3 regions of the Thalassolituus sp. UBA2590 genome follow, and region 1 is predicted to be linked to each of the others. Evidence: predicted binding sites of a transcription regulator. Region 1 holds the regulator's gene; each other region holds the start of a gene.
What was found. Region 1 encodes sigma-54, which starts transcription at its own class of promoters, with help from an activator protein. Its sites were predicted from a motif close to TGGCACNNNNNTTGCTNT; they were not measured.

Region 2: the regulator sigma-54 is predicted to act here: its motif matches at 1,538-1,555, upstream of B2067_RS08690 (formate/nitrite transporter family protein).
Region 3: the regulator sigma-54 is predicted to act here: its motif matches at 1,226-1,243, upstream of B2067_RS02780 (ammonium transporter).

The regions. Positions count from the first base shown of each region.
Region 1 covers NZ_DDKU01000053.1:206-6,756, forward strand. The annotation lists partial or broken gene B2067_RS04900 (sodium:calcium antiporter) at 1-184, shown strand, start outside; gene B2067_RS04905 (KpsF/GutQ family sugar-phosphate isomerase) at 181-1,158, shown strand; gene lptC (LPS export ABC transporter periplasmic protein LptC) at 1,158-1,709, shown strand; gene lptA (lipopolysaccharide transport periplasmic protein LptA) at 1,693-2,271, shown strand; gene lptB (LPS export ABC transporter ATP-binding protein) at 2,268-2,993, shown strand; gene B2067_RS04925 (RNA polymerase factor sigma-54) at 3,138-4,697, shown strand; gene hpf (ribosome hibernation-promoting factor, HPF/YfiA family) at 4,762-5,064, shown strand; gene ptsN (PTS IIA-like nitrogen regulatory protein PtsN) at 5,068-5,526, shown strand; gene rapZ (RNase adapter RapZ) at 5,544-6,419, shown strand; gene B2067_RS04945 (HPr family phosphocarrier protein) at 6,432-6,551, shown strand, end outside.
Region 2 covers NZ_DDKU01000094.1:789-3,339, reverse strand. The annotation lists gene B2067_RS08695 (bifunctional protein-serine/threonine kinase/phosphatase) at 1-501, opposite strand, end outside; gene B2067_RS08690 (formate/nitrite transporter family protein) at 583-1,392, opposite strand; gene yjgA (ribosome biogenesis factor YjgA) at 1,750-2,262, opposite strand; partial or broken gene mgtE (magnesium transporter) at 2,310-2,551, opposite strand, start outside.
Region 3 covers NZ_DDKU01000028.1:4,253-6,803, reverse strand. The annotation lists partial or broken gene B2067_RS02790 (class I SAM-dependent methyltransferase) at 1-525, shown strand, start outside; gene B2067_RS02785 (pyridoxamine 5'-phosphate oxidase family protein) at 561-1,058, shown strand; gene B2067_RS02780 (ammonium transporter) at 1,363-2,551, shown strand, end outside.

The DNA of each region.
Region 1 (6,551 bases):
CACCGCCGTTGAACCAATGGCACTTTACCGTGACTACATAGTGATGGCTGGCGTTACCTTTGCCCTGCTGCTGTTCTTTATTATCTGTTATCGCAGAGGGACGCTGGGACGTATCCCAGGCATCATTCTTACTGCCGGCTACCTCGGCTACATGTTCACCTTATTTCTGGCAAATCAAGCATGACTGAATCAACGACTTTTAACTTTATTGACTCCGCACGCCGCACGGTAAAACTCGAACAGGAAGCGGTTGGCCTACTGAGCAACCATCTGGATGAGAATTTCACCCGCGCCTGCCAGTTGATTATTCAGTGCCGTGGTCGAGTTGTAGTAACCGGCATGGGCAAGTCTGGTCACGTTGGCAACAAGATGGCGGCGACACTGGCCAGTACCGGCACACCTGCTTTTTTCGTTCACCCGGGCGAAGCCAGCCATGGTGACATGGGTATGATCACCGCTGCCGACGTTGTCATTGCATTATCCAACTCTGGTGAAACCAGCGAAGTGACCAGCCTGCTGCCACTGCTGAAGCGTCAGGGTACGCAGCTGATCAGCATGACAGGAAATAAAGAATCCACACTCGCGAAAGCGGCAGACAGCCACCTTTATGCAGGTGTCGATCAGGAAGCCTGCCCTCTTGATCTGGCGCCGACGTCCTCGACAACGTGTGCACTCGTGATGGGTGATGCGCTGGCGATCGCGCTGCTGGAAGCAAAAGGCTTCACCGCCGAAGACTTCGCATTTTCGCACCCGGGCGGTAGCCTCGGTCGTCGTCTGCTATTGAAAGTAGAAGACATCATGCACAGTGGCGAGCAGATTCCGGTTGTCTCTCCGGAAACCTCACTGCCTGAAGCGCTGCTGATCGCCACCTCGAAAGGGCTGGGCATGACTACAGTCGCAGGCCCGGACGGCAAGCTCGCCGGTATCTTCACCGATGGTGACCTTCGTCGTGCCATCGACCATGGTGTCGATATCCGTAATGCCACCATCAAAGATGTGATGACGGTTGAATGTAAAACGACCTCACCGGGCATGCTCGCAGCAGAAGCCCTGAAAATCATGGAAGACGGCAAGATCAACGCGCTCGTCGTGCAGGACGAAGGCCGCACCGTCGGTGTTATTAACATGCACGACCTTCTGCGAGCAGGCGTCATCTGATGCGTAAGCGCTATCTACTGCTATTAGTCACCGCATTTTTCGGCGTTGCCTTTCTGGCAGTAGATCGCTACACCCGCGATATTACCGGGCAAACGACCGAACAGGTCGTTCGCGAGCCGGATTATTATGGCGAAGTACTGTTCAGTCGCCGCTACGAAAAAGACGGCTCACTGGCCGATACTTTTTACGCCGCAAAATCAGAGCACTTTCCCGAGGGCGACCTCACCGTATTCAGTGAGCCACGTCTTCTGGTCAGTTCAAAAGACGACTGGGTACTGACCGCTGACGAAGGTGTTATGCGCGGCAACGAACAGGCACTGAAATTATCAGGCAACATATTAATCAGGCCGCTCGACAGCAGTGACCCGATGCGCCTTGAAACCTCAAGGCTGACCTATCATATTGATGACAAGATCGCAGAGACTGATGAGCTGGTTACCATGACGGGTGAAAACAGCCGCATGACTGGCACCGGAATGATGTTTGACGCCACACGTCAGCGCCTCGAACTGAAAACAGGAGTCCGTACGACTTATGAACCTGTTCAATAAACTGGCCGTGATGTCGCTGTCAGTGATCGCAAGCTACACAGTCGCATTGCCGGATGACTGGCAGAAAGAAATGACGATCCTCTCAGATTCTGCAGAAATCGACCGCCGCGCAGGTACAGTTGTGTATGAAGGCAACGTCATTCTTACCCAAGGCACGCTGAAAATAGAAGCCGACCGCCTGATGATTCTGCGCAACGGCGACACCCTCGAAAAAGCCGTCGCAGAAGGCGACCGCGCCCGTTATCAGCAGCAGATTGAAGTCGGTAAACCGCTCACCACAGCCCTCGGCAACCGCATCGATTACTACACCAGCGAGCGCCGCATCATTATCACCGGCGATGCTGAGCTGGAACAGGAAGGCAATATTTTCAGCGGCGAACGCATCACCTACGACATGGCAACAGAGACCGTGCGTGCTGATGGCACCACCGCTGAGTCGTCGACCGACAGCACAGATGAAGACTCCGGCCGGATCAAAGTCGTTATCCAGCCGCCAAAACCTGAGTCCGAATCTGACTCAGAGTCTGACACGACAGAATCTCCGGAAGCAGCGACAGAATGAAAACACTGAAGGCAGAACATCTGGCCAAAAGTTACGGCGGCCGCGAAGTCGTTAAAGACGTGTCTATACGCGTTGAAAGCGGTCAGATCGTTGGTTTGCTGGGCCCTAATGGCGCCGGCAAAACGACCTGTTTCTACATGATCGTCAACCTGGTGCAGGCTGATCGTGGTCGCATCATGATCGACGACGAAGACATCAGCCACCTGCCAATGCACGGCCGCGCCCGCAAAGGCATCGGCTACCTGCCGCAGGAAGCGTCGATTTTCCGCAAGCTCAGTGTTGCCGATAACATCATGGCAATTCTTGAGACCCGTAAAGATCTCAATCGCCAGCAGCGCACCGAACAGCTCGAGCAGCTACTCAACGAATTTCATATTCAACACATCCGCGACAGCGCAGGCATGGCGTTATCCGGCGGTGAGCGTCGACGTGTCGAGATTGCCAGAGCGCTGGCAGCAGAGCCCTCCTTCATTCTGCTCGACGAACCCTTCGCCGGTGTAGATCCGATCTCAGTATCGGACATCATGGATATCATCCGTCAGCTCAAAGCGCGGGGCATCGGCGTACTGATCACCGACCATAACGTGCGCGAGACCCTCGCGATTTGCGAAAAGGCTTTCATCGTCGGTGGCGGCCACATCATCGCCGAAGGCACGGCTGAAGACGTACTGGCGAATGAACAGGTACGGGAAGTCTACCTTGGTGACGATTTCCGTCTTTGAAACTCTGACCAATGTCACGTACTGTAAGGTTATCTATTTACTCTGGTAAGCAAAATAGGTTCCATACACAAGGACTTTGCCTATAATGCTAGGTGCATCAAACAAAAAGATGGTTAGATTTTCAGGTCGTAATTACCGAGTTATATGAAGACATCCCTTCAGATTAAGATGGGCCAGCAGCTGACAATGACGCCTCAGCTGCAACAGGCCATCCGCCTCCTCCAGCTTTCAACGCTGGACCTTCAGCAGGAAATTCAGGAAGCGCTGGATTCCAACCCAATGCTGGAAAGCGAAGAGTTTGATGACAACAGCGACTCAGGAAACGAGTCCGACAACGATTCCCGCAGTTCTGATTCCGATAACAACGACAGAGACAGCCGCGAAGACCGTGAGAGCAGCTCTGACAATCAGGATTACGACAATTCCTACGATGACAATTCCTACGACGATCAGAGCGGCCAGGAATCTCTCGATGAGCAATGGTCGAGCGAGAAACTGCCCGATGACCTGCCTGTAGATAGCCAGTGGGAAGATACCTATCAGGTCAGCGCCGGAGTCGCATCAAGCTCCGGGCCGGTAGACGAAGACTTTGACTACGATTCCCGCTACGCCACCAGCGACAATCTGCAGGATCACCTGCTCTGGCAGCTAAACCTGACCCCAATGTCAGATGCTGACCGCGAAGTTGCGACCATGCTGATTGATGGTGTAGACGATGATGGCTACCTTCACACGACAGTTGAAGACGTCATTGAAGCGATGGACCCATCACTCGAGATCGAAGAAGAAGAAGTGATGGCTGTTCTTCATCGCCTGCAACAATTTGATCCGGCCGGTGTTTTCTGCCGCGACCTGCGCGAATGTCTGCTTCTTCAGCTGCATCAGCTTCCACAAGGTACCCCGTGGTTAACCGAAGCTCAGCTGATCATTCGTGATCATATTGACCTGCTTGGTAGCCGTGATTATCAGTCGCTGATGCGCCGTACCAAATTAAAGGAAGACGATCTGAAATCCGTCATGCGACTGATTAAAGAGCTGAACCCTAAGCCGGGTGCCGGTATCGCTTCAGAAGAATCTGAATACGTCATTCCAGACGTCATCGTCCGCCAGATTCGTGATGAGTGGCGTGTTGAGCTGAATCCAGAAATTGCACCCAAGCTGCGTGTGAATGCCGATTATGCATCGCTGATCCGCCGCTCAGACAGCAGTGCCGACAATACCTTCCTCAAAGATCACCTGCAGGAAGCGCGCTGGTTTATCAAAAGCCTGCAAAGTCGCAATGACACTCTGCTCAAAGTCGCAACCAAAATCGTTGAATTCCAGATAGACTTCTTTGAAGAAGGTGATGAAGGGATGAAACCGCTGGTGCTTCATGACATCGCCGAAGCGGTTGGTATGCATGAGTCAACGATCTCGCGGGTGACGACTCAGAAATACATGCATACGCCGCGCGGCATTTTTGAGCTCAAGTATTTTTTCTCCAGCCACGTCAGCACCGACAGCGGCGGGGAGTGTTCATCGACGGCCATCCGGGCGATGATCAAAAAACTGATCGCGGACGAAAACACGCGGAAGCCACTCAGTGACAACAAGATAGCAACGATGCTGGGTGAGAAAGGCATCAAAGTGGCACGGCGCACGGTAGCGAAATACCGCGAGGCTATGCTGATACCACCATCAAATGAACGTAAGCAGCTGATTTAGAGTCTGTTAGTTGAGAGTCAACAGACTTTGATTCACATACCGCCAGCGACACAGGAGACTTGGCATGCAAATCAATATCAGTGGTCATCATGTAGAAGTAACAGAAGCTATGCAGGCACACGTTGAAGATAAAATGGCTAAACTGACACGCCACAGTGACAGCATCACCACAGGGCAAGTCACACTGACTGTCGTTAAAGATCGACAGACGGCTGAAGCGACAATTCACATCACAGGTCACGACCTGCACGCCAAAGCAGAAAACGAAGATATGTATACCGCTATCGATCAGATGGTGGATAAGCTGGACCGTCAGGTTCTGAAACACAAAGAGAAGCTGGTAGCGCGCCAACACGGTCAAGGCTGAAGCATGTCTTTGAGTATTGAGGATATCCTCACACCGGAGCGGTCCGTCATTGACGTGACCGTTTCCAGTAAGAAAAAACTGTTAGAACAACTTTCATCTCTGGTTGCTGAAGAAATCGGCGACGCCTCCGCAGACGATATATACGAACGCCTGTTAGCACGCGAGCGCATGGGGAGCACAGGGATAGGAGAAGGCATCGCCATCCCACACTGCCGACTGCTGCAGTGTCAGAAAGCGTTGGGCATTCTACTAAGATTAAATACCCCGATAGACTATGATTCTATTGATGGTAATCCGGTCGACCTCGTATTTGCTTTGTTAGTCCCCGAGGAAGCGACCGACGAACACCTTCAGATATTGGCGACACTCGCCAGTAACTTTAATCAGGCGGAATATCGCGAAGCTCTACGCAACGCGCCAGACGCCAAACATCTTTTCCAGCGAGCGATCGCAGAGCGGTAGTCATCACGGAGTCGAATATGCGCCTGGTAGTTATCAGCGGAAGATCAGGATCGGGCAAATCGAGCGCTCTGCACGTTCTCGAAGATCTGGGCTTCTATTGCATCGATAACCTGCCGATCGGGCTGCTACCCGCATTGGCCAGTCAGGCAGATGCTAACGACAAGCTCACCCGGGTAGCGGTCAGTATTGACGCGCGTAACCTGTCGGCGACAGAAGAGCCTGTCGAACAACTACTGTTCGATCTGCCTAATGATCACTATCAGCTCGACGTGGTTTATCTTGATGCGTCTGAAAAGGTTCTGCTGCAACGATTCAGCGCGACACGCCGAAAGCACCCTCTCACGACCACAGAACTGTCACTGGCAGAAGCCATCGACCAGGAGAAAGACCTCCTTGATCCACTCGCCAATATGGCGGACCTGACCTTAGACACCACCCACATGTCTGTTCACGAGTTGCGCAGCATGATTCGCCTGCGGGTTGCAGATCGTCCGAACGGTGAGATGTCGATCCTGTTTGAGTCGTTCGGCTTTAAACACGGTATCCCGACAGACGCCGACTACGTTTTCGATGTACGGCACCTGCCGAACCCCTACTGGAGCGAAGACCTGCGAAAACTCACAGGCCTCGACAGTGAAGTACAGTTATTCCTGAACAGCTATGATGTTGTTGGAGAAATGCGGAAATCAATCAGCGATTTTCTGACTCGCTGGACGGATCGTCTGATCGAAGCAAATCGGAGCTACATGACCATCGCAATTGGCTGCACCGGTGGTCAGCACAGATCCGTCTACCTGGCGGAGCAGCTAGCCACCGAATACCGTATGAAATACCCGAACGTGCAGGTACGTCACCGTGAACTAGCGCGAGCGGCGAATCTGCCCACTCCATAACCCGGACACCGTATGATCCAGAAAAGCGTTCTAATAATAAATAAACTCGGCCTGCATGCCCGTGCTGCGGCCAAACTGGTATCTACCGCGTCAGCCTTCTCCAGCCAGCTGAAAATTGGCAAGGACGGGCGT
Region 2 (2,551 bases), on a different contig from region 1:
ATCCATGCCTAAGGCACGGGTCAGGTAGCTTTGGTCTTCGGAGGTATAAAAACGATGGTCTGTTGTCAGTTGTTCCAGCTGTTTATCTGCAACACGGTAAACACGGCTGTCACCGACGTGAAAAATATGGGCGGTACGGGATTTAATAACTAACCCATTAAAGGTGCAGACATAGCCTTTATTCGGGTCGTAGCTTCTCAGGTTTCTTCTGGCTTGTGCATGTAGCCATGAGTTTGTTGCCTCCAGTACCCTTAGCCCCGAGGTCTTTACTGTCCATGCTTCTGAGGTGCTGAAATAGTCACTGAGAAAGCTCTGAACAGCGGTAGCGCTGGCGTCATGACTGACGTTGCTGCTACTGATGCCATCGGCGAGAGCCATGGCTACGCCTTTGCTTTCGAGAAGAGGGAGCGTTGGGGTGTGAACGGCGTGAAAGTCCTGGTTAATGGCTTTGACGCCTTTATCGCTGCATTGCCCTGTGCTGACTTTCAGCTGCTCTGACATGGTGTTGCCTCGCAGAAAAAACAGATCTGCCTGTGCAATGTGCACAGGCAGAGTGTATTGCTATCCGTCGAAGGGTAGCGATTACAGAGTACGGTCGGCACTCTGACGTACGTGTGTAAAGTACAGTGGCAGAGCGACGAACACAAAACCACCGACAAGGTTACCCAGTGCGGTAGGCAGTTCGTTCCAGATGATGTAGTCCATCACAGTAAAGTCACCGCCCATGATCATTGAGAATGGGAACAGGAACATGTTGACGATGGAGTGCTCGAAACCCATGAAGAAGAACAGCATGATTGGCATCCACATAGCGAACATTTTAGAGATCGCAGAAGTAGATATCATGGCGCCAACAACACCCATAGATACCATCCAGTTGCACAGCATGCCGCGGATGAAAATAGTCAGCCAGCCGTCTACGCCGTGCGATGCATAACCTACGGTACGTGATTCACCAATGGTTGATACTTTGGCTGCGATTGCGCCGCCGTCAGTGTTGTAGCCATAGGTCAGGATGAAAGAGATCATTACCGCAACAGACAGAGCACCCGCAAGGTTGCCGCAGAATACCAGGCCCCAGTTACGCAGCATCTGCGGAACGGTACAGCCAGGACGCTTGTCGATAATCGCCAGTGGCACCAGAGTGAATACACCGGTCAGCAGGTCGAACTTCATCAGGTAGAGCATGATGAAACCTACCGGGAACAGCACAGCCCCCAGAATTGGCGAACCACTTTTCATGGCGACGGTGATCGCGAATACAGCAGCCAGAGCCAGAATAGCCCCAGCCATAAAAGCACGGATCAACGTGTCTTTGGTCGACATGAATATCTTTTCTGCACCGCTATCCACCATTTTTGTGGCGAACTCAGAAGGCATTAAGTAGGACATAGCATTTCCTCGTAATTTGGGGGTGTTCTATCGGCTTTAAAATGAAAAACGGCGTCGCCCCAGTCGGTGATTTACCGATGGGTGTCGACGCCGTTATCGAATTTTTGTCTGATTTTTTGAGAGCCGCCGTTGGCTCACTCAGGACTCTGCAACCGTCGTGCCATATTTTTTTGTTGGAGATAAAACCCTATTAAAACAGGGGCTTAAGTTATAGCAGTCGGTTCTCAGGCAATGGGCAAGAGTAATCACAGACGATGGCAGTGCGATACTCAGGTGCAGGAAAAACAAAAAATGCGCACTAAGTGCGCATCTTTATAGTGAATAAAAAGTAAGCTGGCGGATCACCGGATGAAGCGTTCAGGCGTTGCTGTCGATCTCTTTAATCAGCTGAAAGAGTTTTTTGAATGCGGTGCCTGGCTTTGGTGGCTCGGCCTGCATCTCTTTCTGAGCATTCCGCACCAGATTACGTAATTGCTGGCGATCTGTATCTGGATAGGTATCAAGAAATTCGTTCATCGCCTTACCATCCTTGATCAGGCGATTACGCCATTGCTCTAACTGGCCCATACGACGACCGAAGGCCTCGCTGGATGGGTCGAGCATATCGATCGCCTCCTGCAGGGCGTCGATGTCTTCCGAGCGCATCAGTTTGCCGATGTATTGAAAGTGACGGCGGCGGGCTTCGTGTTTTTTAATACGACGGCTCTCTTCCAGCGCGGCCATTAGCACATCGGTAATCGGAAGGTCAGTCCATTTGGCAGGCGGAAGATTGCACAGCGTTTCTCCGAGTTCCTGATAGCGATGCATTTCACGCTTCATTTCAGTCTTACTGACCAGTTCGTATTCGATGTCGTCGTCTTCGTGGGTCATAAGAACTCCGGAGTATTCAGTGGTGATCAGCTCAGCGACTGGTCAGCTTACAGATAGAAGATTGTGGCGAGCCCGAGAAATGACAGGAAGCCGATCACGTCGGTGACGGTTGTCAGTACTACGCCACCGGCGAGTGCCGGGTCGATACCACGGGCTTTGAGTATCAGTGGTAATGCCGCGCCCGTGACTGCAGCGACCAGTAAATTAATGATAATCGCAGCGCCGATAATGGCGGCGATGCCCGGATCGTTGAACCAGAGCAGAGTAATGACCGCGATGACAGCCGCCC
Region 3 (2,551 bases), on a different contig from region 1:
CGGCCGACACGTCTGCATATCGCGAAACAGGCGGGCGGTAAGCGTTTCCTTAACCTGTTCTGCTATACGGCGACCGCGTCGCTGCATGCCGCGGTAGCCGGGGCAAAGACGACCAGTGTGGACATGTCGCGGACTTACCTCAACTGGGGGCGTGATAATTTCCGTGCTAATGATCTGAACCCGGACGGGCACAGTTTTATTCAGGCCGACTGCCTGCAGTGGCTGAAAGACGACACCGGCGAGTACGATCTTATCTTTATGGACCCGCCGACTTTTTCAAACTCGAAGCGTATGGAAGGCGTACTCGATATTCAGCGTGACCACGTTGACCTGATCCGCATGGCGATGGACCGGCTGGCACCGGGCGGAACACTGATCTTCTCTAACAACCTGCGTAAGTTCAGCCTCGACCGTGAAGCCCTGTCAGAGTTCAGCATCCGGGATGTGACTGGCAAGTCGATCCCTAAGGACTTCGAACGTCGCCAGAATATTCATGTGTGTTTTGAAATTTCGCACGGCAATTAAACTTTAAGTTTAGCTTAACCAGGGAGGGTTAAAGCATGTCATTAAAATCGAACTGGCCACAAATCAAACGCACGTTAGAGCAGTCGCAGACCTCAGCAGTGCACTGCTCTATTGCGACGGTCTGTCCTGACGGTACTCCGCATATTACCCCTGTCGGCACGGTATTCCTCCGTGATGATCAGACAGGGTTCTTCTTCGATCACTACGCAGTGTCATTGGGTGAGAACATAGACTCGAACCCAAGCGTCTGCGTGTCGGCAGTAAATGTGGGGCGCTGGTTCTGGCTTAAGTCGCTGCTAACAGGACGTTTTGCCTCGGAACCCGGAGTCCGGCTCTACGGCAAAGCTGGCCCGGCACGGCCAGCCACGTCTGAAGAACTCCAGATGATTCATAAACGCGTTGCTTCGACCCAGTGGTTGAAGGGAGCACGGATGCTCTGGAGTGATTTTGAGATAGTCAGAGACATCGAGTTTACTGATTTTAGGCCCGTGGCCTATCCAATGATGATGGATGGGATGTGGCCTGCAGATTGAATGCACTATTGAAGTGCAATCACATTTTCTGTGTTAGATGTTGGTGCCATATTGGGGTGGGTTTGGTTGATCATTCTTTTCGCGTACGAATTCCTGCATCACGCTAGCGCACGTCAGCTCTATAGTTGTGCGTTTTCTATTGCTCGATTGTCGCAAAGTGGACAAAGTGGCACGCCTTCTGCTTAAACGTTCCCCTATCGAAGGATTCTAATGGGCTTTTGCCCTGATGTTGCGCAAAGGGCACCGCTAGAGTGCGCCGCGCCAAATACACATTTAACGAACTATCAGAGGACAACTCGTGGATATCACAGGTATCAACTCCGCTGTCGAAACTCTTATGTACAGCGCGAACACAATGTTTATTCTGCTGGGTGCCATCATGGTACTGGCGATGCACGCGGGCTTCGCATTTCTAGAGGTCGGTACAGTACGTCATAAGAACCAGGTAAATGCTCTGGTAAAAATCATTACTGATTTCGGTATCTCAACCATTGCCTATTTCTTCATCGGTTATCAGGTAGCCTACGGCATGGATTTCTTCGCCAGTGCTGCGGAGCTGACTGAAAACAATGGCTATGAGCTGGTGAAGTTCTTCTTCCTGCTGACCTTTGCGGCGGCAATTCCAGCCATTATTTCTGGTGGTATTGCTGAGCGTGCGAAGTTTTACCCAATTCTGATTGCTTCTGCCCTGACGGTTGCATTCGTATATCCATTTTTTGAAGGCATCATCTGGAACGGGAATGCCGTTTTTGGTTTCAGCCTGCAAGCATGGTTAGAAGAAACGTACGGTGCTGGCTTCCACGATTTCGCAGGCTCAGTCGTTGTGCACGGTGTTGGTGGCTGGATTGCCTTTGCAGCTGTCTTCCTGCTGGGCGCTCGTCGTGGCCGTTACCGTGACGGTAAAGTCACCGCGTTCGCGCCATCAAACATTCCGTGGTTGGCTATGGGCGCGTGGATTCTGACTGTTGGCTGGTTTGGCTTTAACGTGATGTCAGCGCAAACGCTGGATGGCATTTCAGGTCTGGTTGCTGTTAACAGCCTGATGGCGATGGTTGGCGGTGTTGTTGTTGCAATGATCGTTGGTCGCAATGACCCGGGCTTTATCCACAACGGTCCTCTGGCAGGTCTGGTTGCTGTGTGTGCGGGTTCAGACGTTCTGCATCCCATAGGTGCTCTGCTGGTCGGTGGTGTTGCTGGTGCGCTGTTTGTGTGGGTATTCACTCTGGCTCAGAACAAGTTCCCTAAATTCGATGACGTACTTGGTGTATGGCCTCTGCACGGCCTGTGTGGCGCGTGGGGCGGCATTGCCTGCGGTATCTTCGGCACAGAAGCAATGGGCGGCCTTGGTGGCGTCAGCCTGATGTCACAGCTGATTGGTACTGTTGCTGGTATCGCAGTCGCTCTGATTGGTGGTTTTATCGTGTACGGTCTGGTGAAGGCTGTATCGGGTATTCGCCTGAGCGAAGAAGAAGAGTTCAACGGTGCTGACCTGT